3 regions of the Azorhizobium sp. AG788 genome follow, and region 2 is predicted to be linked to each of the others. Evidence: predicted binding sites of a transcription regulator. Region 2 holds the regulator's gene; each other region holds the start of a gene.
What was found. Region 2 encodes PhoB, which activates phosphate uptake and scavenging genes when phosphate is short. Its sites were predicted from a motif close to TGTCATNNANCTGTCAT; they were not measured.
Positions count from the first base shown of each region.

Region 1: the regulator PhoB is predicted to act here: its motif matches at 7,565-7,581, upstream of DFO45_RS14165 (Orn/Lys/Arg decarboxylase N-terminal domain-containing protein).
Region 3: the regulator PhoB is predicted to act here: its motif matches at 4,022-4,038, upstream of DFO45_RS14355 (esterase-like activity of phytase family protein).

Region 1 is NZ_SOBM01000005.1:118,116-128,305, forward strand. It holds gene DFO45_RS14125 (sigma-54 dependent transcriptional regulator) at 1-100, opposite strand, end outside; gene DFO45_RS14130 (cache domain-containing protein) at 104-1,867, opposite strand; gene DFO45_RS14135 (dicarboxylate/amino acid:cation symporter) at 2,204-3,544, shown strand; gene DFO45_RS14140 (sodium-dependent bicarbonate transport family permease) at 3,599-3,886, opposite strand; gene DFO45_RS14145 (TerC family protein) at 3,959-4,942, opposite strand; gene DFO45_RS14150 (YdcH family protein) at 5,150-5,377, opposite strand; gene DFO45_RS14155 (hydrogen peroxide-inducible genes activator) at 5,479-6,423, shown strand; gene DFO45_RS14160 (hypothetical protein) at 6,530-7,252, opposite strand; gene DFO45_RS14165 (Orn/Lys/Arg decarboxylase N-terminal domain-containing protein) at 7,627-9,984, shown strand; gene DFO45_RS14170 (GNAT family N-acetyltransferase) at 10,002-10,190, shown strand, end outside.
Region 2 is NZ_SOBM01000001.1:174,664-184,853, forward strand. It holds gene DFO45_RS00825 (lysylphosphatidylglycerol synthase domain-containing protein) at 1-806, shown strand, start outside; gene DFO45_RS00830 (hypothetical protein) at 855-1,478, opposite strand; gene DFO45_RS00835 (ATP-binding protein) at 1,755-3,116, shown strand; gene pstS (phosphate ABC transporter substrate-binding protein PstS) at 3,245-4,288, shown strand; gene pstC (phosphate ABC transporter permease subunit PstC) at 4,494-5,471, shown strand; gene pstA (phosphate ABC transporter permease PstA) at 5,486-6,319, shown strand; gene pstB (phosphate ABC transporter ATP-binding protein PstB) at 6,417-7,211, shown strand; gene phoU (phosphate signaling complex protein PhoU) at 7,232-7,960, shown strand; gene phoB (phosphate regulon transcriptional regulator PhoB) at 7,967-8,668, shown strand; gene DFO45_RS00870 (hypothetical protein) at 8,734-9,072, shown strand; gene DFO45_RS00875 (hypothetical protein) at 9,183-9,491, shown strand; gene DFO45_RS00880 (GcrA family cell cycle regulator) at 9,595-10,122, opposite strand.
Region 3 is NZ_SOBM01000005.1:164,561-174,750, reverse strand. It holds gene DFO45_RS14375 (helicase HerA-like domain-containing protein) at 1-699, shown strand, start outside; gene DFO45_RS14370 (hypothetical protein) at 855-1,289, shown strand; gene DFO45_RS14365 (dipeptidase) at 1,465-2,844, shown strand; gene DFO45_RS14360 (zinc transporter ZntB) at 2,978-3,961, shown strand; gene DFO45_RS14355 (esterase-like activity of phytase family protein) at 4,103-5,491, shown strand; gene DFO45_RS14350 (glycosyltransferase family 39 protein) at 5,645-7,279, opposite strand; gene DFO45_RS14345 (superoxide dismutase) at 7,624-8,220, opposite strand; gene DFO45_RS24940 (hypothetical protein) at 8,416-9,537, shown strand; partial or broken gene glyA (serine hydroxymethyltransferase) at 9,560-10,190, opposite strand, start outside.

The sequences.
Region 1 (10,190 bases), on a different contig from region 2:
GCGCCGAGCCGAAGGGCGCAACGGTGAGGCCGGCGAGCATGAGGGCCTGCACATTGGCCGCCCGCAGGATCTCGTCGTCGTCGATGAAGGCCACGTCCATGGATCAGGCTCTCGGCAAGGTCAAAGTGAAGACGGCGCCCGGCCCTTCGCCGGCGCCGAAGGTGCCGCCGAATTCGGCGACGATGTCCCGCGAGATCACCAGCCCGAGGCCGAGGCCGGTGGACTTGGTGGTCACGAAAGGCATGAAGAGGGCCTCGCGCACCTCCTGCGGCAGGCCCGGCCCGTTGTCGGAAACCGTAACCGTGACACGCCCATTGTCGGCGCGGGCCTCGATGCGGATGCGCCCTCCGGCACGCTCGCCGATGGCTTCGGCCGCGTTCTGCAGCAGGTTCACGAACACCTGCTCCAGACGCACCGGAGCGACGGCCACGGAAATCTCCTCGGGGCCGAGATCCACGTCCAGCACGATGTCGCCCTGGCGCAGCCGGTGGCCCACCAGCAGGCGCGCACCGTCGATCACCTCGCGTAGCGGCACGCGGCTGATCTCGGGCGGCGTCTTGCGGGCGAAATCGCGCAATTCGCCGGTGATGATGCCGACCCGCTCGGTAAGATCGCCGATGATGGCGAGGTTGGCGCGGGCGGTCGACTCGTCGCCCCGGTCAAGGAACTGCCGGGCGTTCTCCGCGAAGGTGCGGATGGCGGCCACCGGCTGGTTCACTTCATGGGCGACGCTGGCGGCGATCTGGCCGAGCACCGCGAGCTTGCTGGCCTGCACCAGTTCGTCCTGCATCTCGTTGAGGGCCACCTGCGTGCGGCGGCGCTCCTCGATCTCGCCCCGCAGCCGGTCATTGGCGGCGGAAAGCTCCATGGTGCGCTCCGCAACGCGGGCCTCAAGCTCGCGGCGGGCCAGCGCCTGCTGCTCGCGCTCCTCCTCCAGCCGCCGCCGCCGCGCCACCCAGAAGCCGACGCTGCCGATGCCGGCGATCGCCAGCAGCAAGGCGAGCGAGCGGGCCGCCGTGGTGGCAAGCGCCACCGAGGGGGCCGTCGGCGCCAGAAGATGCAGTGTCCAGCCGGTGGTGGGGACGGGCGCATCCACCTCGACAAAATCCTGTCCTGCGAGCGAGGGCGGCGCGAGCGTCAGGACCGTCCCCGGCAGGTCCGGCGCCGGGCGGATGGGGAGGAGATCGAGGGGCGCGTCGCCGAATTGCAGGCTTGCGCGGATTTCCGCACGCTGGTCCTCAGGGATGGGAACGGTGGCCCGGAAGCGCCACGCCGGCTCGCTCGCCACCAGCACGATGCCGCGCTCGTCGGCAGCATAGGTCGGCTCGGCGAAGCGGCGCCACTCCTCTTCCACGGCGTCGAACTCGGCCTTCACCACGATGACGCCGATGGGCTGGCCGTCCTTCTCCAGGCGGCGGGAGAAATACAGGCCCGGCCGGTGGCTCACAGTGCCGAAGGCGAAGTGCTCCGCCTGCCCCACCTCCATGCTGCGCCGGAAATAGGGGCGGAAGGAATAATCGTTGCCGACGAAGCTCTCAGGCGTGAGATAGTTGCTGGCCGCGATGGTCATGCCCTCGCGGTCCAGCAGATAGATGGCGCCCGCGCGGGTGGCTCCCGCCAGCACGTCCAGCCGGGCATCGAGGGCGAGGATGCGCGCCTCGTCGGGCCGCTCGAGCGCCGCGAGCACACCGGGGTCCTCCGCCAGCACTTGCGGCAGCGTGCGCTGCTTCTCGATCTCGCTGCGGAGCATGGCGACCCGCAGACCCACAGCGGCTTCCGCCGCGACCCGCACCTCGGACAGCGCCCAGCGCTCGGCCCCCCGGCGCGCCGCCGCGTCGAGGCCGATGAGGCCCGCCAGGGCGAGCACGCCCAGAAAGAGCCATGATACCGGGCGAGCCTTGGATCCCTGACCGCCCGGGCGATCACGCAGAGGGGTCGTCACCGGAATTCCTCGGCCCCCGTGCGAAAATCCGCACGCGCCAGCCCGCTTCAATGTGCGACTTTCCGCACACAGCGTCAATCCGGCGTGAGACGGGCGGAAACTCTTCCTTAAGATTCAACGACATGCCGGAGCGCGATACCCAGCCCTCCCTTGGCACGGACCTTGCGACATCGTCGGCGGGTAGTTGCCCCCTTCAGCTTCATCCGGTTCGCACGGCGCCCGTGTCCAAAAGGCGCTGATGGACCGACAGGAGAGACGTCCATGGCACCGGTCATTCCCGCCGCGAGCGCGCCGCACAAGCCGCGCAAGTTCTATCAGCACCTTTACGTCCAGGTTCTGGCCGCGATCGCCATCGGCATCCTGCTCGGCCATTTCTATCCGGACCTCGGCACCCAGATGAAGCCGCTGGGCGATGCCTTCATCAAGCTGGTGAAGATGGTGATCGCGCCGGTGATCTTCCTCACCGTGGTGACCGGCATCGCCGGAATGCGCGATCTGGCAAAGGTGGGCCGCGTGGCCGGCAAAGCCATGATCTACTTCCTCACCTTCTCCACCCTCGCGCTCATCATCGGCCTCATCATCGCCAATGTGGTGCAGCCCGGCGCCGGCATGCACATCGCGCCCGCCTCGCTGGATCCGAAGGCGGTCGCCAGCTACGCCGCCAAGGCGCATGACGCCTCCATCATCGGCTTCCTGATGAACATCATCCCGGATACGCCGATCAGCGCGCTCGGCTCCGGCGACATTCTCCAGGTGCTGTTCTTCTCCGTGCTGTTCGGCATTGCGCTGGCCGGCGTGGGCGATCGGGGCGAGCCGGTGATGAACGTGCTGGTTTCCGCCTCGCAGGCGATGTTCCGGCTGGTGCACATCCTCATGAAGGCCGCACCCATCGGCGCCTTCGGCGCCATGGCCTTCACCATCGGCCGCTACGGCATCGGCTCGGTGGCGAACCTCGCCTTTCTCATCCTCACCTTCTACATCACGTCCTTCCTGTTCGTGGTGGTCGTGCTGGGCCTCGTGGCCCGGTACAATGGCTTCTCCATCTTCGCGCTGCTGCGCTACATCAAGGAAGAGCTGCTGCTCGTGCTCGGCACCTCCTCCTCGGAAGCCGCGCTGCCGAGCCTCATCGAGAAGATGGAGCGGGCCGGCTGCCGCAAGTCGGTGGTGGGCCTCGTCATTCCGACGGGCTACTCCTTCAACCTCGACGGCACCAACATCTACATGACGCTCGCCGCGCTCTTCATCGCGCAGGCGACCGACATCCACCTCAGCCTGGGCGACCAGATCCTGCTGCTGCTCGTGGCCATGCTCTCCTCCAAGGGCGCGGCCGGCATCACCGGCGCCGGCTTCATCACGCTGGCCGCCACGCTCTCCGTGGTGCCCACCGTGCCGCTGGCCGGCATGGCGCTGATCCTCGGCATCGACCGCTTCATGTCGGAATGCCGGGCCATCACCAACTTCATCGGCAATGCGGTGGCAACCATCGTCGTCGCCCGCTGGGAAGGCGAACTGGACAAGGACAAGCTCGCCGCCGCCCTCTCCGGCCGCATCTCGGTTGAGGATGACGACCTGCCGATCGAGGCGACCTCTCCGGCCGAGTGACCGGATCGAACACCCACGCATGCAACGGCGGCCCTCGGGCCGCCGTTGTCGTTTTCAGCCGTTGATGACCTCAGCCATGGCGGCATGGAGCGGGATGCCGATCACGACGTTGAAAGAGAAGGTCAGTGCGAGCGCCGCCCGGAGCGAGCAGGCCGCATTGGCCTCCGGCAAGGCGAGCCGCGTGGCGGCGGGAGTGGCGATGTAGGAGGCCGAGGCGGCGAGCGTGCCCAGCACCACCGCGCCGCCCTGTGCGCGCCCACCCGGCGAAAGCCGGCCGGGCGGAAGCGGGGATCGTGACCTTGGATAGGAGCGCGGCACGTTTCGGCCGGCGGAAGGTGCCATGTGGCCCCTCCGCCGGCCGCGGTGATCACCTGTTCAGTGGCGCCTTGCCCGCATCGGCGGGCGCCGCGCCCGTCAGGCGGTCTTGCCCACCTGCCGGGTCTTCCACAGCGAGAACAGGACGCCGCCCGCGATCATGGCCAACGTGACCGAGAGCGAGATGGCGGGGTCCAGCTTGCCGAAGAAGTGGCTCCAGAAGATCTTGATGCCGATGAAGACCAGCACGCCGGCGAGGGCGTACTTCAGATATTCGAAGCGGTGGACCATGGCGGCCAGCGCGAAGTAGAGGGCGCGCAGGCCCAGCACGGCCATGATGTTGGCGGTGAAGACGATGTAGGTGTCCGTGGTGATGGCGAAGATCGCCGGCACCGAGTCCACCGCGAACACGAGGTCCGCCACATTGATCACCACCAGCGCCAGGAAAAGGGGCGTCGCCCACAGCACCACCCGGCCCGTGACCGGATGGGGACGGCGCACGAAGAAGCGCTGGCCGTGCAGCTCAGGCGTCACCCGCATCCGCCGCGAGAGGAAGCGGATGGCGGCATTGTCGGTGACGTCGCTCTCCCCGCCGCCGGTGAACAGCATCTTGAGGCCGGTGACCACGAGGAAGGCGCCGAACAGCAGCAGCACCCAGTCATATTCCTGCACCAGCGCCGCGCCGACGCCGATCATGATGCCGCGCAGAACCAGCACCGCGATGATGCCCCACACCAGCGCGCGATACTGATAGGCGCGCGGAATGGCGAAGTAGCCGAAGATCATCGAGATGACGAAGACGTTGTCGATGGAGAGCGCCTTCTCGATGGCATAGCCCGTGAAGTACTGGAGGCTCGCCTCCGCGCCCATGGACAGCCAGATCCAGCCGCCGAAGGCGACGGCGACGGCGATGTAGAAGGCGGAAAGCTTGAGGCTTTCGGCGATGCCAATCTCCTTGTCGTCCTTGTGCAGGACGCCGAGATCGAAGGCGAGCAGCAGGAAGACGATGGCGAGGAAGCTCGCCCACAGCCAGGCGGGCTTGCCGATCACCTCCATCGCAAGGAGGCTCATAAGGGTGTCCATGGGTCTCTTTTCCGGATGTACGGGCGCGACGCCGCGACCCGCGGCGGCACGCAGCCACCGCAGGCCGCGGAACCGGCCTTGATGTTCAAGGGAATGAAGAGGACCGACATGGCGGCGGAATGCGCCGTCAGAGGGGCCCGGGCCTCCGGGGAGTGAACGGGAACCCGATCTGGTTACGAGGCGATCAGATCGGAACGTGCTCCAGGCTCAAAGCGCGGGCTTGAGGACAGGACCCGCGAAACGGCGCCTGCGGACGACCATCACCGGGGCGAAACCCTCGCGCCGGATGTAATCGATCTGGTCCCGCAGTTGCAGTTTCATTTTCTTCAGGCCGAGCACCCGCAGCCCGTCCGGCTGCGGCCGCTTGCGCTCCGAGGCGATCTCCGCCTCCAGCAAAGCGTGGCGCGACGTGAGGGATTTCAGGATCTGGTCCAAGACAACCTCCTTTCAACGGGGAGGAGCATGCGGGATCGGACTTGATAGGTCCAATGCATAGTTTCTATATTCTCCATAGTCTCGACCTATCGTGAACCGCCATGCCCTTCCGTCCGTCCCACCGTCAGCTGGAATATGCGGTCGCCTTGGCCGAAACCGGCCATTTCGGTTCCGCGGCCAAGCGCTGCCACGTCTCGCAGCCCACCCTCTCGGTCCAGATCGCGCAGCTCGAACAGCAGCTCGGCACGCCCCTGTTCGACCGCACGCGGGCGAAGGTGACGCCGACCGCCATCGGCGCGCGCATCGTGGATGCGGCGCGCTCGGTGCTGCTGACGCTGGACGACATCGTGACGGTGGCGGCCACCGGCGCGGACAATCTCGGCGGCCTCATCCGGCTCGGCGTCGCGCCCACCTTCGGACCGTATTTCCTGCCGAACCTCCTGCCGGTGCTGCACGGCAAATATCCCGCGCTCCAGATCTACGTGCGCGAGGACCGGCCCGCCGCCATCGAGCGCGACGTGATGACAGGCGATCTCGACTGCGGGCTCATTCCGCCCCCCGCCTCGGGCCACGCCCTCACCTTCCGCCGCATCTGCCGGGAGGCCATTTATCTCGGCGTCGGCAAGGACCACCGCCTCGCCGCAAGCGGTCGCGTCAAGCCCCGCCAGCTCAAGGGTGAGCGCCTGCTCACGCTTGGGCGCGGCCACCATTTGTTCGAGCGGGCGCGGGAGCTTGCGGCGGCGAGCGGCGCCGACATGCGGGAAGATTACGAGGGCACGAGCCTCGATGCCCTGCGCCAGATGGTGGTGATGGGCATGGGCGCGTCCCTCTTCCCGGAACTCTATGCCAAATCCGAATTCCGCGTGCAGGATCACGTCGCCCTGCTGCAGATCGACGGCTGGCCGGCGAGCCGCGACATGGGCTACATCTGGCGGGCGAGCAACGGGCGGGCCGCCCAGTTCGAGGAACTGGCGCGGGAGAGTGAGCAGGCCTGCGCCGAGCTCGGTCTCAGCGACGATCCGGCAAGGCACGCGCGAGAGCAATAATCGCGCGCCGTCACTCGTTGTGCACGGAACCTTGTGCCTTATTCACCGGATGCTCATCCAAAAGGAGCAGTCAAGACGCGCCACCGGATGTCCGGTGGCCGCACTATCAATCCCAGAAGCCCACGCCTGTCGATTCTGAGGTGCCCTTGGCCAAGTCATAAATGTCGGTCACTTTACCGGACCACGTGTATTCGCGGGCCGTTCCCGAGCCATCATGCTCAAAATAGGTATGCCCCTCCACGGAGGCGACAAACGTACCTATCTTGTAAGTCCCATCATCCTGTTTTTCCAAGATGTTTCCGGAAACATCATAACCCGTCCGGAACGCGGCAATTTGCTTGCCCATGTCAATAACCGCTTCGGCATTCTGAACCGCGATCCGCTCAGAGCCTTGGACGATTTTTGTAAGTCTCTCCTGTTCCTTCGGATCAGTCGCAGCTGCCAGTTGGGATTTATAGGACTCCAGGGAGGCCTTCGCCCCCTCTTTATTGGTCAGAAAATGATTGTACACCCACACGGTTGATAACAGCGCTTGAAACGTGTCAATGATGGCGCTCGGTTTCTCGCTGTCATCGACGGATGACGTCTCGGCCGTGACCTCCGTAGACGACGCGCTCACGCTGGAACGCGACGTCTCCTCCGAGCTGGCGATCCACGTGTCCGTAATGGTGCTGGCAGCCTGAACCCGGGCCGGGCTGGCGTCCGCCTTCAGTTGGCGAGCCTTTTCGATGATCGCCTCGACCGCTTCAGTGCTCGCGGTCGACTGGCTGCTTGTGCCGCTCTGAAACAGGCTCAGCACGCTATAGGAGGCACCAACGCTCGAAACCATGTTTCCCTCCCTGCGGGGAGAAGCCACGGGATCACGTCATGTGAGCGCGGTTCGGGGGAAGCCGACTTCATGTCGGCCAAGAATGAAAAATGCATGGTCAGAAATGCACCTGACCTATAGGAAAGCTTACCGGATAAGACCTTAAGCGACAAGGGCGATCGCGCCCGGCATACCCGCCAGCCCGAACGAAGCCCGGCGTTGGGGGTGTATGGGACTCCGGCCTGCGCGCCGACACCATCGATGCGACAGAGGACCGGGCCGTCCGTTAGACGACTGAACGGTGGCCTGTTTTCCCACCTACCGGAGCCCGAGCGTCACAGCTTTGTCATCAATGGCAGGACATCTGCACCCCGAGCTCAGCCCCGGGGACGATGATGGATTATTTCCGCCGCTTCACCTTCCTGTTCGCGACCCCTGCCTTCGACGCGGACGACCTCGAGGGCGTCCGCCTCAACCAGATCGTGGACGAGATCGGCCGCGCCGGCTTCGAGGTGGTGATGGCGCGCGATCTCGATGACGCGCAGATCGCGGTGCAGACGGACGCCGCCATCGGCTGCATGCTCATCGACTGGGGCAAGAAGGGGCTGGAGGGCAAGACCGCCGCCCTCATCAACCTTATGCGCAAGCGCGGGCTCGACTTCCCCATCATCCTGCTGGTGCGGCGCAAGCGCTTCGAGGATCTGCCGGTCGAAGTGCTGGACTTCATCGACGGCTACGTCTTCCTCTCGGAAGAGACCCCGGCCTTCATCGCCAAGAACCTCGTCTCCCGCCTCAAGCAGTATGCGGAGACGCTGAAGACCCCCTTCTTCGGCGCGCTGGTGGACTATGCGGAGGAAGGCAACCAGCTCTGGACGTGCCCGGGCCATAACGGCGGCGTCTTCTACAGCCGCAGCCCCATCGGCCGGGTGTTCATGGAGCATCTGGGCGAGGCGGTGTTCCGCGACGATCTCGACAATTCCGTGCTCGACCTCGGCGACCTCCTGACCCATGAAGGCCCCGCCCTTCAGGCGCAGAAGGAAGCCGCCAAGATCTTCGGCGCGGAGAAGACCTATTTCGTGCTGAACGGCACCTCCACCTCCAACAAGGTGGCGCTCTCCGCCCTCGTCACAGACGGCGACCTGGTGCTGTTCGACCGCAACAACCACAAGGCCGCCCACCATGGCGCGCTGCTCATCGGCGGCGGCATCCCGGTCTATGTGCCCACCGTGCGCAACGCCTGGGGTCTCATTGGCCCCATGCGCTGGGACAAGCTGGACGAGACGGCGCTGCGCGAGGCCATCCGCACCCATCCGCTGGTGAGCGATCCCGATGCCTGGCAGCGCCCCCGCCCCTTCCGGGTCGCGGTGGTGGAGCAGTGCACCTATGACGGCACCATCCACAATGCCGAGATGATCCTGAAGCGGATCGGCCACCTGTGCGACTACATCCTGTTCGATGAGGCCTGGGCGGGCTTCATGAAGTTCCACCCGCTCTATGCGGGCCGCTACGCCATGGGCCTTTCCGACCTCGGGCCGGACTCGCCCGGCATCATCGCCACCCAGTCCACCCACAAGCAGCTGGCGAGCTTCTCGCAGGCGTCCCAGATCCACATGAAGGACCGGCACATCACCGGCCAGAAGCGGCGCGTGGAGCATCGCCGCTTCAACGAGAGCTTCATGCAGCACGCCTCCACCTCGCCTTTCTATCCGCTGTTCGCCTCCCTCGACGTGGGCGCGCAGATGATGAAGGGGCGTTCGGGTGAGGTCCTCTGGGACGACACCATTCGGCTCGGCATCGAGCTGCGCAAGAAGATCCGCGCCAGCCGCCGCGAGTTCGAGGAGAAGGAGAGCCGGCCGGAGCGGCGCTGGTTCTTCGAGCCCTTCGTGCCCGAGCGCGTGGCCATTCCGGATGCTGCCCGCCCCGGCGCGTTCCATGACGTGCCGTGGGAGAGCGTGGGCACCGACCAGCTCGCCACCGATCCCGCCTTCTGGCAACTGGCGCCCGAGGCAAAGTGGCATGGTTTCGGCGATCTGGCGCCAGGCTTTGCCATGACCGACCCGAACAAGCTCACCCTGCTGACCCCCGGCTTCGACCGGACCACGGGCGACTATACGGAGCACGGCATTCCGGCCCCGGTGGTGGCGCAATATCTGCGCGAGAACCGCATCGTGCCGGAGAAGAACGACCTCAACTCGCTGCTCTTCCTCCTGACCCCCGGCGTCGAGGCCAGCAAGGCGGGTACGCTCATCTCCGGCCTCGTCGCCTTCAAGCGCCTGCATGACGACAATGCGCTGCTGGAGGACGCCATTCCGGAATTCTTCCGCCGTCGGCCGCAGCGCTATGCCGGCGTGCGCCTGCGCGACCTGTGCGGGGAGATGCACCGCTTCTTCCGCGAGGCGAATGTGAGCCGCCTGCAGGCCCAGCAGTTCTGCCCCGAGCATCTGCCGGAAATGGCCATGTCGCCCCACGACGCCGCCCGCTGCCTCGTGCGCAACGATGTGGACTATCTGCCCATCGACGCCATCTCGGGCCGCATCGCCACCACGCCCTTCGTGGTCTATCCGCCGGGCATTGCCACCATCGTGCCGGGCGAGCGCCTGACGGAACGCGCGCAGCCCATGATTGATTATCTCAAGATGTTCGAGGCGAGCTTCAACACCTTCCCCGGCTTCGAGGTTGAAATTCAGGGCGTTTACCGCGAGATCGATGCCACGGGCCGGGTGCGGCTCTATACCTATGTGGTCAGTGAATAGGATTGCGTCAGGACGCCATGGAGACAGACACCGCCATCGTCATCCGCCCCACCCGTGACGAGGATGTGGATGCGATGCTTGCCATTTACCGTCACCACATCCGCCGCGGCGTCGAGGAGGGTGTGGATGACGGCTCGCCTGAGCCGGACGATCTGAAGGACCGCCGCAAGAACCTGAAGAACCGGCGGCTGCCCCACATCGCCGCC
Region 2 (10,190 bases):
GGACCATCGAGAAGCCGCACGTGCCCTATCGCGTCGCCGCGCTCTCGGGCTTCTGTTCCTATTCGGTCGGCCACAACGTGGGCTTCACGGTCTTTACCGGCGGCTCCGTGCGCTACCGCATCTATTCCGCCTGGGGCCTCTCGGCGGTGGACGTGGCGAAGATCTGCTTCGTCGCGGGCCTGACCTTCTGGCTCGGCAACATTGCGGTGCTGGGCCTCGGCATCGTCATCCATCCCGATGCGGCGACCGCCGTGGACCAGCTTCCGCCGCTGGTGAACCGGCTGATCGGTATCGGCGCGCTCGCCGTGCTGGTGGGCTATGTGTGGTGGGTCAGCGCGGCGCCGCGCAAGATCGGCCGCTCCAACTGGTTCATCACGCTGCCGGCGGGCAAGACGACGCTGCTGCAGATCGGCATCGGCATCCTGGACCTCAGCCTGTGCGCCGCCGCCATGTACATGCTGATGCCGGCGAGCCCTTATATCGATCCCATCTCGCTGGCGGTCATCTTCGTCACCGCGACGCTGCTGGGCTTCGCCAGCCATGCGCCCGGCGGCCTCGGCGTGTTCGACGCGGCGCTGCTGGTGGCGCTGCCGCAGTTCGACACCGGCGAGATGGTCGGCGCGCTGCTGGTGTTCCGGCTGTTCTACTACATCGTGCCCTTCGCCTTCGCCCTGTCCCTGCTGGGTGGGCGGGAACTCTACCTCGGGCGGCTGCGGGCCCGCGGAGCGGCGGAAGCCGCAGCCGAGGCGGCCACCGCGAAGGACACGGTCGTTCCCGAGAAGAAGCACGTCACCGCCGCCGAGTGAGGCTTGCGGCGAGAAGGGACTTGCGGCGGCGTTGCCGGCCGCAGGGGCCTATGGCGCGGAGGGGGCAGCCAGAAGGTTGAGCCCCGGCACCGCCGCCACCGCCGATTTCGGCAGCTTCACCGTCTGCACGCCATGGGGCACCATGAACTGGCGCGGGTCCTGAGGGCCGCGCGTCAGCGCGGTCGCTTCATAGACCAACTGCGGCTTGCCCTGGATTTCCACATGGGTGCGCAGGGCGATGCCGTCGGCCGTGATGCAGGCGGTAGTGGGGCCGGCGGTGGTCTGGCTCGGCACCGGATCGATCTTCCAGAGGTCGCAGGTTTCGCCCGCCACCGTGTCGGTGCCGGTCTTGGTGCCGGAGCCGGTGAGGGCGGCGAAGCTGAAGCTGGGCGGCAGGTCCGTCTGCATCGCCATCTTGGGCATGGACGGCACCATCAGCGCCACCTTGCCGGACTTCAGGTCGGCGATGCCGACGATCAGGGTGGGCGAGGATTTCGGCAGCAGTTCCAGGCGCATGCGCCCGTCCGCATAGGCGAGGTCGAGAGAGCCCCCGTCGCGCAGGACCGCCTTCAGGGCGAAGTCCGCGGAAGGGTAGGGCAGGGGATCGGCAGCGGCGGCGCCGAGGCCCGCGGCCAGGGTCGTCACCGCCAGAAGACCCGTACGAATGGACATGGTTTCGTCCCGTCAGATACACGCCGCCACAGCGCAGCCTGCATGGAAAGAGTTCTATAGGAGAACAGGTTCCCTTGAAGGAACTTTGAATCACACCCTGCGGCGAAAATAGGGACCGCCGCTTTGTCGTATTGCTTTCGCAGCCCGAATTCACCATCACCCGATTAACGAATCGAAGAAGGCCGGCCAGCCGCGCCTTCCGTTGCCAGAGGTCACGCCCATGTCGGGCCGCAATGTGAGGCGCGCCGGTCCTGTAACCGGCGGGAGAGCGCTGCCATGAACGAGCCTGTCGAGGCGCGCGATGCCGCGTCCGCGCCGCCGTTCTGGCGGCAGCCGCGCCTGTGGATCGGCCTGATCGCCGCGATCGTGCTGGTGGCGATGCTGAGCGGCGAGATGGCGCCCGGCGTCGGGCTGCCTTTGCTGGTGGTGGCGGTCATCGGCTTTTTTGCCTGCGCCATCCTCACCGGAGAGCCGCCGGTGCTCCAGCGTCTCGCCGAGAAGGTGCGGCCCCAGGAGGACCGCGTGGAAGGTGAGCCGGCGGTGCATGCGCTGATCGCCGCTCTGCCGGAACCGGCATTGCTGCTCACGCCCACCGGCGAGATCCGTACCGCCAATTCCCGCGTGGCGCTTGCCATCGGCCCGGCCAAGGTGGGCGATCCGCTCTCCTTCCTCGTGCGCGTGCCCGAGGTGCTGGAAGCGGTGCGCATGGCGGCCGAGGACGGCATCCCCCGCCGGGTCGAGTTTGCCGAGCGCATCCCGCTCGACCGCTGGCTCGAGGCCCATGTGGTGCCCGTCCAGCTGAAGCCGCGCCCCGACGCCTCGGGCTCGAAGGGAGCGGCGCCGGCGCCAGCGAAGCCGGACGGCGTGCTGCTGACATTCCGGGACCTCACCGCCCAGCGGCGCAGCGAGCAGATGCGGGCCGACTTCGTGGCCAATGCCAGCCACGAACTGCGCACCCCGCTCGCCTCCCTCTCCGGCTTCATCGAGACGCTGCTGGGTCCCGCCAAGAATGACGCCGCCGCGCGCGAGCGCTTCCTTGGCATCATGGGCGCACAGGCCCGCCGCATGTCGCGCCTCATCGACGATCTGCTCTCGCTTTCGCGCATCGAACTCAACGTGCATGTGCGGCCGGACACGGTGGTGGACCTGTGCGGCATCCTCTCCCATGTGCGCGACACGCTCGGCCCGCTGGCGCAGGACCGCGCCATCACCATCACGCTGGAGACGGACGGGACCGCCATGCCGGTGCGCGGCGATCGGGATGAACTCATCCGCCTGTTCGAGAATCTGGTGGAGAACGCCCTGAAATACGGCGGCTCCGGCCAGAACGTGGATGTGCGCATCGCCCGCGAGCCGGGGACGCAGGGCGATGTGGCTGCGGTGAGCGTGCGGGACTATGGGCCGGGCATCGCGCCGGAGCATCTGCCCCGCCTGACCGAGCGTTTCTATCGGGTGGACGTTGCGGCGAGCCGCGACCAGGGCGGGACGGGCCTCGGCCTCGCCATCGTCAAGCACATCGTCGCCCGCCATCGGGGCCGGCTGATGGTGGAGAGCGCCCCCGGAAAGGGGGCAACTTTTACCGTGCGCCTCGACCTCTCCGATGACGCTGCGAAAAACTCAGTGAATACAGCGGCTTGATCCGTCATTCAGGTGTCACGAACCAGTCATAGAAGGTTCGGGCCAGACCGCTATGTGTGGGCGGTCCAAAGTTGCGTCAGGACGGGAACGTCCCGTGGCAGCACCTGATTGGCAATGGAGAGAACCCCGTGAAGCTCACCCATATTCTCGGCGCAGCCCTCGCTGTGGCCGGCACCCTCGTCGCCGGTAACGCGTCTGCCCTCGATTTCAACGGCGCTGGCGCGTCCTTCCCGGCCCCGGTCTATCAGTCCTGGGGTGCGAAGTATAAAGAGAAGACCGGCAACGGCCTGAACTACCAGTCCATCGGCTCCGGCGGCGGTCAGAACCAGATCATCAACCGCACCGTGGACTTCGGCGCCTCCGACGCCCCGGTTGAGGGTCCGAAGCTGGCCTCCAACAACCTGCTGCAGTTCCCGGCCGTGATCGGCTCCATCGTCGCCACCGTGAACCTCGACGGCATCCAGACTGAGCAGCTCAAGCTGACCGGCCCGGTCCTCGCCGACATCTACCTCGGCAAGATCACCAAGTGGAACGACAAGGCGATCGCCGACCTCAACGCCGGCGTGAAGCTCCCCGACCAGGCGATCGTCCCGGTGTATCGTTCGGACGCCTCGGGCACCTCCTACGTCTTCACCTCCTACCTCGCTGAAGTCAGCGCGGACTGGAAGGCCAAGGTCGGCGCCGCCACCTCCGTGCAGTGGCCGACGGGCGCGGGCGCCAAGGGCAACGAAGGCGTTGCCGGCACCGTGAAGAACACCAAGGGCGCCATCGGCTACGTCGAGTTCGTGTACGCCGCCGCCAACAAGCTGGTCGTGACCCAGCTCCAGAACAAGGCCGGCAAGTTCGTCGCCCCGACGGTCCCGGCCTTCATGGAAGCCGCCGCTGCCGCCGACTGGGCCGGCTCGAAGGACTTCGCCGCCTCCATGCTGAACACGCCCGGCGCCAATGCGTGGCCGATCGTGTCCGCCACCTACATCCTGCTGCCGAAGAACCCCACCAACGTGGACGCTTCCAAGGAAGTGATGAAGTTCTTCCAGTGGGCCTACACCAAGGAAGGTGGCGAGATCGCCGAGAAGCTTCACTACATCCCGCTCCCCGAGGCGGTCGTGAAGCGCGTCGAGGAAGCCTGGAAGGCTGAAGTGAAGGCTCCGGACGGCAAGCCGGTGTTCTGATGATCCTCCGGCCCGCACCCTCGCCGGTGCGGGCCGGTCCCTCCGCGGAGGGTGCCGGGCTGGTCCCGGCTTTTTGAATGCAATGCGTGCAGGATGCCATGGCGCTGCCGCCCGCACGGACGCCGGAGCAGGGGGCTCCTGGCGACGTGGATGAAAGACCCACACCGGCACTGGACGCAGCCGGGGGACGCAGGAAGGGCTGGGAATGGACGCGACGATCGATACCAGGGATGACATGGGCCGAATTCCCATTCATCAGGCCAAGCGCATCGGCGGACTGTCCGATCCGCTGTTCGTGGGCGCCCTGTGGGCCTGCGGCATCCTCGTTCTCGTGCTGCTCGGCCTGATCATCGGCCAGCTCTTCCTCGGCGGCCTGCCGGCCCTGCGCGAGTTCGGCCTCGACTTCCTCTGGAGCCCGAGCTGGAACCCGGTCACCGAGAAATACGGTGCGCTGGTGATGATCTATGGCACGCTGTTCAGCGCCATCATCGCCGTCATCGTCGCCCTGCCGCTCTCCTTCGGCATCGCCTTCTTCCTCACCGAGATCGCGCCGCAGCAGCTCAAGCGCCCCATCGGCGTCGCCGTGCAGCTGCTCGCCGCCGTGCCCTCCATCATCTACGGCATGTGGGGCTTCTTCATCGTGGCGCCGCTGATGGCCGCGTATGTCCAACCCCCGCTGATCGAGTGGCTGGGCCCGATCCCGGTGATCGGCGCGCTGTTCCAGGGTCCGCCGCTGGGCTCGGGCATGTTTACCGCCGGCCTCATCCTGGCGGTGATGATCGTGCCCTTCATCACGGCCATGTTCGTGGAGACGCTGGAATCGGTTCCGCCCATGCTGAAGGAATCCGCCTACGGCGTCGGCTGCACCACCTATGAGGTCTACAAGAACGTCTCCGTTCCCTACGGCCGCACGGCCATGGTGGGCGCGATCATGCTCGGCCTCGGCCGCGCGCTGGGCGAGACCATGGCGGTGACCTTCGTCATCGGCAATGCGACCCGCCTCTCGGCCTCGCTCTTCGCGCCGGGCGCCACCATCGCCTCCACCATCGCCAACGAATTCCCCGAGGCGCCGATCGGCTCGCTGAAGCTCACCTCGCTCCTGCAGCTGGGCTTCATCCTGTTCGTCATCTCCTTCATCGTCCTCGCGCTGTCCCGCGCGCTGGTGCGTTCGCGCCTCGACTGAGAAAGAACCGAACCATGGCTTCGCTCGCCGCCCGCCGGGCCAAGGACACGACCGTCAAGGCGATTTCCGTCGGATTCGCCGCCCTCGCCATCCTTCTGCTCGCGTGGATCCTGCTCACGCTGCTCGCCAAGGGCCTTCCGGCGCTCGGCACCAACGTCTTCACGCGCATCACCATGCCGCCGGGCCAGAACGGCGGCCTCTTGAACGCCATCGTCGGCTCGCTCATCCAGATCGGCCTCGCCCTCGTCATCGGCGGTCCGATCGGCATCTTCGCCGGCACCTTCCTCGCCGAGAACGGCAAGGGCACGAAGATCGGCTCCGCCGCCCGCTTCGTGAACGACATCCTGCTCTCGGCGCCGTCCATCCTGGTCGGCCTCTTCATCTACCAGCTGCTGGTGGTGCCCTTCGGCGGCTTCTCGGGCTGGGCGGGCTCCATCGCCCTCGCCATCCTGGTGATCCCGGTCATCGTGCGCACCACCGAGGACATGCTGAACCTCGTGCCGGTGGGCCTGCGCGAAGCCGCCTTCGCGCTCGGCGCGCCGCAGTGGAAGGTGGTCATGATGGTGACGTGGCGCGCGGCCCGCGCCGGCATCGTCACGGGCGTGCTGCTGGCCATCGCCCGCGCCGCCGGCGAGACGGCGCCGCTGCTCTTCACCTCGCTCGGCAACAATTCCTGGTCGGTGGACCTGTCCAAGCCGATGGCCAGCCTGCCGATCGCCATCTATCAGTATGCCGGCAGCCCCTTCGACGACTGGGTGGCCCTGGCCTGGGCCGGCGCGCTGCTCATCACGGTGGGCGTGCTGGTGCTCAATGTGGTGTCGCGGCTCGTCCTGGCGCGGTCGCACTGACCGGGCCGGCTTCCCTACGCAATTCCGCCCGCTGCGCCGGGCCCCGAGATCCGAACGAGGCTAGACCATGACTTCCGCCGTCGATCCGAACCTCAGCATGTCCACCAGCGTGTCGGCCAAGCCCGGCGCCCCGGACGCGCCGACGAAGATTCAGGTCAACAAGCTGAACTTCTACTACGGGCAGAACCACGCCCTGAAGAACATCAACTTCACCATCCCGGAGAAGCGCGTGACGGCCATGATCGGCCCGTCCGGCTGCGGAAAGTCCACGCTGCTGCGCGTCTTCAACCGCATGTACGACCTCTATCCCGGCCAGCGCGCCGAGGGCGAGGTCATGTTCGACGGCGTGAACGTGGTGGGCAAGGATCTGGACTCCACTGTGGTGCGCAGCCGCATCGGCATGGTGTTCCAGAAGCCGACGCCCTTCCCCATGTCCATCTATGACAACATCGCCTTCGGCGTGCGCCTGCACGAGAGCCTGTCCAAGTCGCAGATGGACGAGCGCGTCGAGAGCTGCCTGCGCAAGGCGGCGATCTGGGAAGAGACCAAGGACCGTCTCCACACCTCCGCGCTCGGCATGTCCGGCGGCCAGCAGCAGCGCCTGTGCATCGCCCGCACCATCGCGGTGAAGCCGGAAGTCATCCTGCTGGACGAGCCCACCTCGGCGCTCGATCCGATCTCCACCTCGAAGATCGAGGATCTGATCGACGAGCTGAAGCAGGAATTCACGATCGTCATCGTGACCCATAACATGCAGCAGGCGGCGCGCTGCGCCGACCGCACGGCGTTCTTCTACCTCGGCGAACTGGTGGAGGTCGGCCCCTCGGACGTGATCTTCACCAATCCGAAGGAGATCAAGACGCGCGACTACATCACTGGCCGGTTCGGCTGACGCGGCACGGGGAGGTTTTGATGCCTGAACATACTGTTTCCTCTTTCGATGCCGAGCTGAAGGAACTGGGCCGCAAGATCGTCGAGATGGGCGGCCAGGCCGAGCGTCTGGTGGCCGATTCCGTCGGCGCCCTGATCCGCCGGGACGGCACCGCCGCCCAGCGCGTGGTGGTGATGGACGCTGCCATCGACCACATGCAGCGCGACATCGAGGAAAAGGCGGTGCTGGTCATCGCCAAGCGCCAGCCCATGGCCAGCGACCTGCGGGACATCGTGGCCACCCTGCGCATCTCCAACGATCTGGAGCGCATCGGTGACCTCGCCAAGAACGTCGGCAAGCGCGTGCTGGCCATCGAGGGCGAATACCACCCGCAGAAGCTGGTGCGCGGCGTCGAGCACATGACCGACCTCGTGCTTGAGCAGCTCAAGGAAGTGCTGGACGCCTATGCCGGCCGCGACGAGGCCAAGGCGCTCGAGGTGTGGCGCAAGGATGCCAGCGTCGACACCATGTACACCTCGCTGTTCCGCGAACTCCTCACCTACATGATGGAAGATCCGCGCAACATCTCCGTGTGCACGCACCTCCTGTTCTGTGCCAAGAACATCGAGCGCATCGGCGACCATGCCACCAATGTGGCCGAGACCGTCTATTACATGGTCACCGGCAACATGCTCTCCGACGATCGTCCGAAGGCGGACGCGTCCAGCGAGACCACGGTGACCTTCCCCACCCGCACCCTTCAGGGGTAAGCCAACGTGCCTGCGCGCATTCTGATCATCGAGGACGAGGAGCCGCTGACGCTCCTCCTGCGGTACAACCTCGAGAGCGAGGGTTACGCCGTCGACAATGTGGGGCGGGGTGATGAAGCCGAGACGCGGCTGCGCGAGAGCGTGCCCGATCTCGTCATCCTCGACTGGATGCTGCCAGGCCTTTCGGGCATCGAGCTCTGTCGCCGGCTGCGCACGCGGCCGGAGACGGAGCGCCTGCCCGTCATCATGCTGACCGCCCGTGGCGAAGAGACCGAGCGGGTGCGCGGCCTTGCCACCGGCGCCGACGATTATGTGGTGAAGCCCTTCTCCGTGCCGGAATTGCTGGCGCGCGTGCGGGCGCTGCTGCGCCGGGCCAAGCCCGAGCATGTGGCGACCCTGCTGCGGGCCGGCGACATCGAGCTCGACCGCGAGACCCATCGGGTCCACCGCTCGGGCCGCGAGGTGCATCTCGGTCCGACCGAGTTCCGCCTGCTCGAATTCCTGATGCAGAGCCCCGGCCGCGTCTTCTCCCGCGAGCAGTTGCTCGACGGCGTGTGGGGCCAGGACGTCTATATCGACGAGCGCACCGTGGACGTGCATGTGGGCCGCCTGCGCAAGGCGATCAATCGCGGCCGCCAGCCCGATCCCATCCGCACCGTGCGCGGCGCCGGCTATTCCTTCAACGAAATGTTCGCCCGCGCCCATTGAGGGGCGCGGTGCGCCACGCCATCTGCCGTCCGATGGCCGCGTGGGTGGCGCGAGGGAGGCTGAGCATGGCAGGTGTGGTGCGCATGTCGGGTCGTTGCCTGAAGGCGGCGGCCCTCGCCCTGGCGCTGTTGCCTCCCTTCGCGTCCACCGGCGCACAGGCGCGGCCCAACACGCGCGCCATGACCTGCGACCAGGCGGCGCGGCTGGTCGCCCGGGCCGGCGGCATCGTGCTCGACACCTCCGCGACCACCTTCGACCGCTATGTGAGCGATTTGCGCTTCTGCATGCCGCAGCAGGCGCTGCGGCCGGCCTTCGAGCCGACGCGCGACAATCCGCAATGCTTCATCGGCTACACCTGCTACGACCCCGCCAAGGGAGACTGGCGCTGGGGCTGGGGCTGGTGAGCCGCCCGCTGGCAGCAGGCCGCGGCTGAGCCTATGTTGGAGCGGTCGCCGGAGACGGTGGCGAACGCCACAAGGGGCCGCGCCGAACGCGGCTGCGGGAGTTAAGGATCATGAACAACTGGTCGCGCGCTGTTCTGGCGCCGGTTCTGCTGGCCGGTGCCGTCGTCGCCTCCGGGGCGGCGCTTGCGCAGGGGCTGCCGGACAGCCGCAAGATGAGCTGTGCGCAGGCCACCGGCATGGTGCGCCAGCAGGGTGCCGTGGTGCTCGCCACATCTCAGCTGGTTTACGACCGCTATGTGGTGAGCGGGGCCTATTGCCCCATGGACCAGCAGACCAACCCGGCCTGGGTGCCGACCCGCGACAATCCGCAGTGCTTCGTGGGCTATACCTGCTACGATCCGACGCGGGACCGGCGCTGACGGATGCGCGCCCGGCGTGTCATCCGCGCCGGGCATCGTCTTCGACGGTCATAAGGCCCCTGAAAACCGAAGCCCCGCCGGAGCGGGGCTGGGTCAGGACAGATCAGAGACGGGCCACCCGGCGGTCCCGCCGGCGATCCTGGACCGGCTGGTAGGCCATCCGGGCATGGGTGGTGCAGTAGGGCATCCCGGGAAGGCTGCGTCCGCCGCAGAAATAGAAGGCGTCCGTCCCCGGTTCGCCCACCGGCCAGCGGCAGGTGGCTTCCGTGAGATTCATGATCGTGCAGCGCTGGCCCATCGGCACGATGTTGGCGGAGGGCTGAGCCTCCGGCGCGGGCGCCGGAGCGGTCTCCACCAGTTCCTCGAAGGCCGGGGCGAGGGCGGTGTTGCCGATGGTCGCCGGACGGGTCGGGGCCTGGGGGCGCGGTGCGGGCGCCTCGGGACGGGCGGCCTTGCGCGGACGGGCCGCGACGGCCGGAGCCTTTGCCCGGCCCGACAGGCCGAGACGGTGAACCTTGCCGATCACGGCATTACGCGTGATCCCGCCGAGTTCAGCCGCGATCTGGCTGGCCGACAGTCCTTCGCTCCAGAGCTTTTTCAAGAGTTCGACGCGCTCGTCGTTCCAGCTCATCGCTCGCCTCCTTGGCTGCCTCATCGAATCCCCGGCCGCTTCCTGCGACGCGCTGTCCGCGCGCAGGA
Region 3 (10,190 bases), on a different contig from region 2:
GTGGTCCGCCTTATCCGCTCCAAGGGCGTGGGCGTCTATTTCGTGACGCAGAACCCGCTGGACGTGCCGGACAGCGTGCTCGCCCAGCTCGGCAACCGCGTGCAGCATGCGCTGCGGGCCTTCACGCCCCGCGACCAGAAGGCGGTCCGGGCGGCGGCGGAAACCTTCCGCCCCAATCCGAAGCTCGACACGGCCCGGGTCATCACCGAACTCGGCAAGGGCGAGGCGCTGGTCTCCGTGCTGGAGGGCGCGGGCACGCCGACCATGGTGGAGCGCACCTTGATCGCCCCGCCCAGCGCGCGGGTGGGCGCCATCACCGATGCGGAGCGGGCGGAGGTGATCGCCCGCAGCCCTGTGCGGGGGCTTTATGACGTGACCGAAGACCCCCGGTCCGCCTTCGAGATGCTGCGCGAGGAGGCGGAGCCGGCGGCGCAGACCTCCGGACCGGTGACCGACGCGCCGTCCGGCCCCTGGGGCCATGTGCCGCGCGAGCACGCCCCGGACAGCCGGCCCGAGCCCACGGACCGTTCGGTTGGACGATCGCCGGGCGGCGTCCCGCGTGTGCCCCGGACAGGCTCCGCGCGCATGACCACGACGGAGCTGGTTGTAAGAACGGTGGCGCGCTCGCTGGCGTCGCAAGTGGGTAACCAACTCGGAAAAGCCATATTGCGGGGCATTCTCGGCGGCCGAAGCCGCTGACCGGATTCGGGGGTCTGTTCGTCAGCGGGTTGATTGGCCGAACGACCCCCGGTATGATTTTCCCAAAGTCGGATGAGATTGCGGGGTCTCTTTCGGCTGGAGCTGCTCAATCCAGGTGCCGGCACGCGTCGGCGCCCTCCAATCAGGAGCGCCCCATGAAGGTGTTGCCCATTGCCCGCATTGTCGTCATCGATTCCAATGCCGATCGTCGCGAGACGACGCGCGTCGGCCTGACCGCGCTCGGCGTCGGTTCTGTGACGGAATTCGCCACGGTTTCCGAACTGGAAGGTGGCGCGAACGCTTATGACGTTCTTGTGATCCAGGCCGACGACGCGGAAAACGTGCCGGACAATCCGTTCCGGGATTCGCCGGACGCGGTTCCGGCTGTCCTCGTGGTGGACGGTGCGCCCAACGTGCTCGCCCGCATCGCCAGCCGCGCCGGCTATGACGCCGCCGTCGGCATGCCGCTGCTGCCGCGCCTGCTCTATCGCCGCATCGGCTCGGTGCTTCAGCGCGCCCGCCGCATGAACAAGCCGGCCATCGCCGCCCGTCCGGCGGAAGAGGCCGCGCCGGCCGTCGCCGCCAACTGATCCGCGCATCAGTTCGACTGACGTTCAGCCCTGCCCCGCGCCATCGGCGTAGGGCAGGGCTTTTTCGTTGAGGGCCCGCGTACCGCGCCGCCTTGTCAGCCGTGCCGCACCGGCCCAGCATTCGCCCCCATGAGTCGCTGCCCATCAGCGGTGGCGCGAAGGCGAGGAGAAGGCGATGGCCGGTGTGGATGATGTTCTGAACGCAGTGGATGCCGGGCTCGACGCCTCCCTGGCGCGGCTCTCCGATTTCCTGCGCATCCCCAGCATTTCCACCGATCCGGCCTATGCTGCCGCCTGCCGGCAGGCGGCGGATTTCGCCGCCGAGGCGCTGACCGACCTCGGGCTCGCCGCCACCGTGCGCGAGACGGCGGGCCATCCCGTGGTGATCGGCCGCACCGACACGGGCGCCGCCCGCCGGGTGCTCTTCTACGGCCATTATGACGTGCAGCCGGTGGACCCGCTGGACCTCTGGGACAGCCCGCCCTTTGAGCCGCGCATCGCCACCGGCACCGATGGCAAGACCCGGATCTATGCGCGCGGCGCCTGCGACGACAAGGGACAGGTGTCCACCTTCCTCGAGGCGCTGCGGGCGTTGAAGACCGTGCAGGGCAAGCTGCCGGTGGACGTGACCGTGCTGCTGGAAGGGGAGGAGGAGTGCGGCTCCCCGAGCCTGCCGGCCTTCCTCACCGCCAACGCGGAAGAACTGAAGGCCGACGTGGCGCTGGTCTGCGACACCGGCATGTGGGACCCGCAGATACCGGCGATCACCACCTCGCTGCGTGGCATCCTGCACACCGAGCTCACCATTACCGGCGCCGATCGCGACCTGCATTCCGGCCTCTTCGGCGGCGCGGCGCGCAATCCCATCCACGTCCTCGCCCGCATCCTCGCGGCGGTGCATGACGACACGGGCCACATTACCATTCCGGGCTTCTATGACGACGTGGCCGAGATGCCGCAGGCGGTGCGCGATGCCTGGAACGCACTCGGTCTGACGCCAGAGGCCTTCCTCGGCCCGGTGGGCCTGTCCGTGGCGGCGGGCGAGAGCGACCGCTCGCTGATCGAGCAGATCCAGTCCCGCCCCACCTTCGAGGTGAACGGCATCTATGGCGGCTATCAGGGGCAGGGCTCGAAGACCATCATTCCCTCGACCGCCACGGCCAAGGTGACGATGCGCCTCGTGGCGAATCAGGATCCGGCCAAGATCGCGGCGGCCTTCAAGGATTTCGTGCAGGCGCGCCTGCCGGCGGACTGCAAGGTCACCTTCGGCAAGAGCGAGGGGAGCCGCGCCGTGCTCGTGCCACCGGACAGCCCGGACCTCGCCAAGGCGCGCACGGCGCTTCAGGCGGAGTGGGGCACGACGCCGGTCGCCATCGGCTCGGGCGGCTCCATCCCCATCGTCGGCCAGTTCAAGAACGTGCTGGGCATGGACACGCTGCTCATCGGCTTCGGCCTCGATGACGATCGCGTGCATTCCCCGAACGAGAAATACGACCTCACCTGCTTCCACAAGGGCACGCGGAGCTGGGTGCGGGTGCTCAGCGCGCTTGCCTGAGGAGTTCCTTACCGCCTTCCCTTGCGTCCTTCTTTGAACTGTAACGCTTCCGTGTCAGTGAGAAGACGCGATAGCCTCGGCCGCCCCGCTGCACTGCCAGCGGGCCGGACCGGGCGTCAGGGGAGGGATGTGCGTGAAGCCGCTGAACTCGGACGGTTTGCTGGATGTATGGCTGTTCGACGGCAAGGGGGGCGCCCGGCGCATTCCCGCCGATGAGCCGCATCCCCACAGGCCGGAAGAGGGCGGCTTCATCTGGCTGCATTTCCGCCGGCTGCCCCACCGCAGCGATACGTGGCTCCACACCCATAGCGGCATCGATTCCCATATCGTCGAGGAATTGATGGAGACGCACACGCGTCCCCGCTGCCAGGTGCTGGAGGAGGGCGCGCTGCTGATCCTGCGCGCCGTGAATCTGCATCCCAATTCCCTGCCGGAGGAGATGGCCTCCCTCACCATGTGGGTGGATTCCGAGCGCATCGTCTCGGTGCAGGACCAGCCCATATCGGCCATCGCCGATTATGTGGACTCCATCTCCCGCCGCCGCGCGCCGCGCACGCAGGGCGAGATGGTGGCGGAACTCGCCACGCGCCTCGTCTATCGGCTCGATCTCGTCGTCTCCATGCTGATCGACGAGGCGGACGAACTGGAGGACGACGCCCAGCGTCAGGCGCCCAGCGATGTTCTGCCGCGCGTGCTGGTGCTGCGCCGGGTGGCCATGAAGCTGCGCCGCCACATCGCCCCGCAGCGGGAGGCGCTCAATCACTTCTCGCTGGAGGACGATCCCTGGATCGGCCCCAAGGACCGCAACCGCCTGCGCGATGCCGCCGACCGCGTCTCGCGCTTCTCGGAAGAACTCGACACGGTGCGCGAGCGCTCCATCCTCATCCGCGAGCAGATCGTGGACCGGCGGGCGGAGCAGATGAACCAGTCCATGCTGGTGCTCGCCGCCGTCACCGTCATCTTCGCGCCGCTGACGCTGATCTCCGGCATGTTCGGCATGAATGTGGGCGGCATTCCGGGCAATACCGACCCCGCCGCCTTCTGGGCCATCACTGTCATCTTCATCGTCATGGGCGTCGGAATGGTGTCGCTGTTCCGGCGCCTCAAGTGGTTCTAGGGGCCGGTCCCTTAGCCTGCACGACGTGGTTCTGACGGCGGGGAGGTAGCCCGGACGCTACGTCATGGGATTGTCGTTTCCCTGTCGCCCGGCTGACATCGCGCAGGGTCAAGAACGCCTCGCCAACAGGAGGCGCTTCCCATGCGTTCTTTCTCTCTCACGCTGGCCGTGCTGCTCGCCGGCACGGCTCTCGCGACGTCCCTCAAGGCTGAGGAGACGGCCCGCGCCTATCCCGCGACCGTCGAGGGACATGTCGTCCTTCCGGCCGCCACCTACATCCAGCCCCCGGCGGATGCGCCGGCCGACCTCAAGGTCGCGGGCAAGTTCACCGCTCCTGATCGCAGCCGCAACGATCAGGTGGGCTCGGTGCCCGGCGTCAGCTTCCTGTCGCCGAAGGATGCGCCGCGCGCCACCGGCATCTCCATGCCGTTCCCCGGCCAGGCCGTGCAGGGCTTCTCCGGCATCGTGAACGAGGGCAACGGCACGTTCCTCGTCATCACCGACAACGGCTTCGGTTCGAAGTTCAATTCGCCGGACGCCATGCTGATGGTTCACCGCCTCGCCATGGACTTCAAGGCGGGCACCATCGAGCGCAAGGAAACCCTGTTCCTGCGCGATCCCGACAAGAAGGTGCCGTTCCCGATCACCTTCGAGGGCACGCCCCAGCGCTATCTCACCGGCTCGGACTTCGACATCGAGTCCATCCAGAAGGTGGGCGACAGCCTATGGTTCGGCGAGGAGCTGGGGCCGTTCCTGGTGGAGACCGATCTCACCGGCAAGGTGAAGGGCGTCTATGCCACCAAGGTGGACGGCAAGGTCGTGCGCTCGCCGGACAATCCGGCCATCACCACGCCGCCCAATCCCTCGCGCAAGGTGGCGTTCGAGATCCAGCGCTCCAAGGGCTTCGAGGGCATGGCTCTCTCGCCCGATGGCACCAAGCTCTATGCGCTGCTGGAAGGCCCGGTGCTCAACCCGGAGACGGGTGAGAAGGAGAAGGTGGACGGTGCCGAGGTGCTGCGCATCCTCGAGTTCGATCTGCAGAAGAAGGAGTGGACCGGCCGCTTCTGGAAGTATCCGCTCTCCGTCGCGGGCAATGCCATCGGCGACTTCAACATGATCGATGCCACCAGCGGCCTTATCATCGAGCGCGACGACGTCTCCGAGGGCACGCCGTCCAAGCGCTGCCCCGAGGGGAAGGTCGCTTCCGACTGCTTCGACAAGACCGCCCAGTTCAAGCGCGTCTACAAGGTGGAGTTCAGCCCCGAGACCGCCAGCCAGCTGGTGCGCAAGGTCGGCTATGTCGACCTGATGGCGCTGAAGGACCCCAACGGCAAGGCCAAGCAGGGTGGCAAGGACGGGATGCTCGACTTCCCCTTCATCACCATCGAGAACGTGGTGATGGTGGACCCCACCCACATCGTGGTCGGCAACGACAACAACCTGCCGTTTTCGGCCGGTCGCGACCCGAACAAGGCGGACGACAACGAGTTCGTCCTGCTGGAAGTCGGCGAACTGCTGAAGGCGAAGTGATCGCTCCGGGCGGCGGGCCAAGGCGCGCCGCCCGGACATCATGCCTTCTGCGGTCGGGTTGCCCGGGGGACGCCGCGGCGGAAAACAAAAGAGCCGGAGGGCGCAGGCCCTCCGGCTCTTTTTGTTGGCGGTCCTGTCCCTGTCGGGGCGACGTCACTGCCCGCGTGCGAACACGCTCGGGAAGCTGCGGCCACGCACGTCATAGACCTTGGCGTAGGTGACGCCCTCGCGTTCCACCTTGCCGATCACCGGCGCGGGGACATTGGCGCAGTAGAATTCACCCAGCATGAGGGCGAAGTCCGCGTCCTTGGTCTCGTAGGTGGTCTCGAAGCGGGGGCCCAGCTCCTGCGCCGCCGCATTGTGCGGGCCGCAGACGGCCACCTTGAACTTGCGGCCCTGCGGCAGCGACATGCGGTGCAGGTCCACATATTCGTCGAGCTGTCCGGCCGCCTGCTTGAAGGCAAGGCCCCAGTAATCGAGCATGAACTGCGAGTCCGCGCCACGCACGCCACCCACCAGATGGTTGTAGTAGGTGTACTGATAGGGGTGGAGGCTGGCGAACTCCTTCATCGGCATGCCGAAGCCCACGAGGACGAGGGCCGCCGCCGCACCGCGCGCCACTAGGGGCGCGTTGGCGAGGAGGCGGAACAGCCACACCAGCGCCGCGCCGCCGAGCAGGGCCATGGCCGGCGTCACGAACACGAAGTGCCGGATGCCGTTGTACATGACCGGGCGCATGGCGACCGTGATGAGGACGGGGACCGTCGCCGCCGCCACCAGCAGGATGAAGCGGGCGCGCTTGTTGGCCGGTTCGGTGCCGTAGAAGGCCTGGACCACGGCTCCGGCGATGCCGCCGACCACGCAGGCGAGGAAGAGTTCCGGCATCTGGATGCCGAACAGCACGGGCACATAGGTGCGCGGCATGTCGGGCACCAGCACCGGGCGGCCGTCGAACATCTCGCGCCACGGCACTTCCCAGAAGTGGGAATAATATTCGAGGGCGCGGATGGGATTGAGCGGTTCCACCACCGCCCAGGGCCACACCACGCCGAGCACGAAGTAGGCGAAGGGCAAGCCGATGGCGAGGAGCACGGTGAAGCGCGCCAGACGCAGCGCCGCGCTCTTGAAGCCGAGCGAGCGGCTCTCGGAAGCGAGCAGGAAGGCTGCGGCGGCGAAGCAGTAGGTGGAGGCGAACACGCCCAGCACGCGGGTGCCGATGGCAAGGCCGAGGCTGAGGCCGAACCAGGCCACGGTGCGCGGGGTCGGCGAAGGATATTCGTCGAGGGCGCGTACCAGGCAGTAGAGCAGGGCAGCCATGGCGACGGCGAAGGGGGCATCCTTCGCGTTCATGAACATGTGCCCGTAATAGAGCGGGCAGATGGCCAGCAGCACCATGGCGGCAAGGCCGCCCCACGGGCCGGACAGCCGGCGGCCGGTGCGCCACACGATGGCGAGGCCTGCGAGGCCGAACGCGGCGCCCAGCAGGCGGCGGACGTTGAACACGTCCACGGGCAGCAGCTTGGCGATGCCGGCGGCGATCATGTCGAACCCACCACCGTAATAGTAGAGGTTGACGAAGGAGAACACCCGCTGGTTGGTGAAGTCCGAGCTGTAGTACTTCAGCAGCAGGTTGCCGTACTGCGAATGCGTGAAGTCATCCCACCCGAGACCGTAGTCCTTGAAGGTGAGAAGCGACACGGCGGCAACCGCGAGCAGGAACAGCAGCGCGACGGTATCCACGGGGGTGTGAGCGGGGGAGCGACTGGGACGCGGTACTTCGGTGCGCATGGAGGCGGAATCCAACTCGAACGAGACGTATCAGCCCTGAAAACGTGTCCACCGCAGGGCGCCTCGACGGCACCGCGCGTTCACATGAATGTGAGACCCGATTGATTCCCGACGCGTAAGGGATTTGCAACAAATTTATGCACCGGGGTGGAATGATACTTAACCTTCCGCTCCAAAACGGGAAGTCTTACCGGCTACGCCTAAAACGTGTGCGTCCGCGAAGGCAAAGTTTAGGCAGCGAACATCTTCGGCGTTGCATGGTAACGCGAATGTGCAGGCCCCAAAAGAAAGGGCCGGCACGCGGTTTTGCATGCCGGCCCGAAATATATCGTAAACTATGGAGTTCAGATGGCCTTGCCGTAAAGCTCCGCCACGTACTCCCAGTTCACGAGATGATCCACGAACGCCTTCAGGTAGTCCGGACGGCGGTTGCGATAATCGATGTAATAGGAGTGCTCCCACACGTCGACGCCGAGGATCGGCGTGGCGCCGGAGACCAGCGGGCTCTCGCCGTTCGGGGTCTTGGCGATGGAGAGCTTGCCGTCCTTGACCGCGAGCCAGGCCCAGCCCGAGCCGAACTGGCCGACGCCAGCGGCGATGAAGTCTTCCTTGAACTTCTCGACCGAGCCGAAATCCTCGACGATCTTCTTCTCAAGCTCGCCCGGAATGGCGCCGCCGCCGTTCGGCTTCATCCAGTGCCAGAAATGCAGGTGGTTGTAGTGCTGGCCGGCATTGTTGAAGAGGGGGGCGTTCTTGCCGAACGAGCCCTTCACGATCTCCTCGAGGGATTTTCCCTCGAATTCCGTTCCCTTTAGTAAATTGTTGCCATTATTGACGTAAGCGAGATGGTGCTTGTCATGATGGTATTCGAGGGTTTCGCGCGACATATAGGGCGCGAGGGCGTCGTAAGAATAAGGCAGGTCGGGAAGCGTGAAGGACATCTGGGGTCTCCGCGTTCGATCCGGCTGGGGTCGATGGGCCGCTGGCGTCCTGAGGTCCGCCGCACCGACCCGCCCCAACTTCGCCCTAGATAGGGCGCGAGAGGGGGTCGGACAACTTCCTTTGTCCGATTTTCTGTTTATGCGGCAAATATGTTCCCTGGCCTGTGGCCGTGGAGCGGGGCTTGGAGTGCGGACATGTGGCGTTTCCTCGTAGCTCTTGGCGGTTTCACACTGCTGGCCGGGCTTTTGGCGGTGGCTTTCGGCAGCGTCATTTTCGTCTCGACCATCGGCAATGCGCTGATTTCCACAGGCGCGATCGGTTTTACCGGGGGTGTGCTTATCCTTGCGTCCGGTCTGATCCTGCGGGAGCTTGAGCGCATCCGTGCAGTGCTTGCCGAGGGCGCCCGTCCCGCCCGCGCCGCGCCGCGTGTCGAGGCGGTGCTTGATGATGCGGCCCTGCTTGCGGTGTCCGACGCCGTCTCCGCTCCGCCGCCGCGCCGCCAGCCGCCGCCGGTTGCGCCCGAACCCGCCCCCGAGGAACGGCACGCGCCCGCTCCGGCCGCCGAAGCGCCGCCCGCGCCCGAACCCGAATATGCGCCCATGGTGCCGCCCGCTCCGGAGCCGCCGCAGCCCGCACCCGCGCCTGAACTTCCGACGCCGCGCCTGCGCAGCCCGTCCTTCTCCGATCGCCTGCGCCGTCCCATGCCGAGCCTTTCGCCGGAGCGGCCCGCACCCGCGCCCGCTTCAACGCCCGGCGCCCCCACGGATGCCGCTCCGCAGCCGGAACCTCCGGCTGTGACCGAACGGCGCGGGCGTATTCTGGGACGTCACGGCGAGGCGGAGATCGCCCCGCCCGTTCCGCGTCCGCGTTCCCTGCTGGAACGGGTGGCCCTAAGCCGTCCCGCGCCCGAGCGGCTGGAACCCGTGGCGCCGCCGGCCCCGCCCCAGCCGGAGCCCGAGCCCGCCCCGGCCGTAGCGGAAGCCGCGCCTGAGCCGGCCCCCGCGCCCGAACCCGCTCCGGCGCCTGAGCCAGCGCCCGAGCCGGTGCACGCTCCTGAACCCGAGGCGGTGTCCCATGAGACGGGGCCGGAACCGGAGCCTGCTCCGGCTCCCGATTTTGCGCCCGAGCGTGCGGCTCCCCGCGCCAGCCCCCGGCCGGAGCCGGTGGTTCTGAAGTCCGGCATCGTCGGCGGCATGGCCTATACGCTCTATTCGGACGGCTCCATCCAGGCCGAGCTGCCCGACGGCGTGGTGCGCTTCGGTTCGCTTCAGGAACTGCGCGACCATGTCGCGCGGGCGCATCCGCCCGCGCAGTGAGAACGGGGCCTTTCAACCGCCTTCAGAGGGCGGGGTAGAGCGGGAAGCGCCGGCAGAGCGCTTCCACCTCGCCCCGCACCCGCGCTTCGGTAAGGCTGTTGCCGTGATCCCCGCTCTGGGCGAGGCCCTTGAGCACCTCGGCGATCATGTCGCCCACCTGCTCGAATTCCCCGAGGCCGAAGCCGCGCGTCGTGCCTGCCGGCGTGCCGAGGCGGATGCCGGAGGTGACGGCAGGCTTCTGCGGATCGAACGGAATGCCGTTCTTGTTGCAGGTGAGGCCCGCCCGTTCGAGCGCGATCTCAGCCGCCTTGCCGGTGACGTTGAAGGGGCGCAGGTCCACCAGCACCATATGGCTGTCGGTGCCGCCCGAGACGATGGCGGCACCCTTCTCCGCCAGCCGCGCCGCGAGCGCGCGGGCGTTCGAGACCACCTGAAGCGCATAGGTGCGGAAATCCGGCTGGAGCGCTTCGCCGAAGGCGACCGCTTTCGCCGCGATCACATGCATCAGTGGCCCGCCCTGAAGGCCGGGAAAGACCGCAGAGTTGAGCTTTTTCGCCAACGCCTCGTCATTGGTGAGGATGAGGCCGCCGCGCGGCCCGCGCAGGGTCTTGTGGGTGGTGGTGGTGACAATGTGGGCGTGCGGGAAGGGGGAG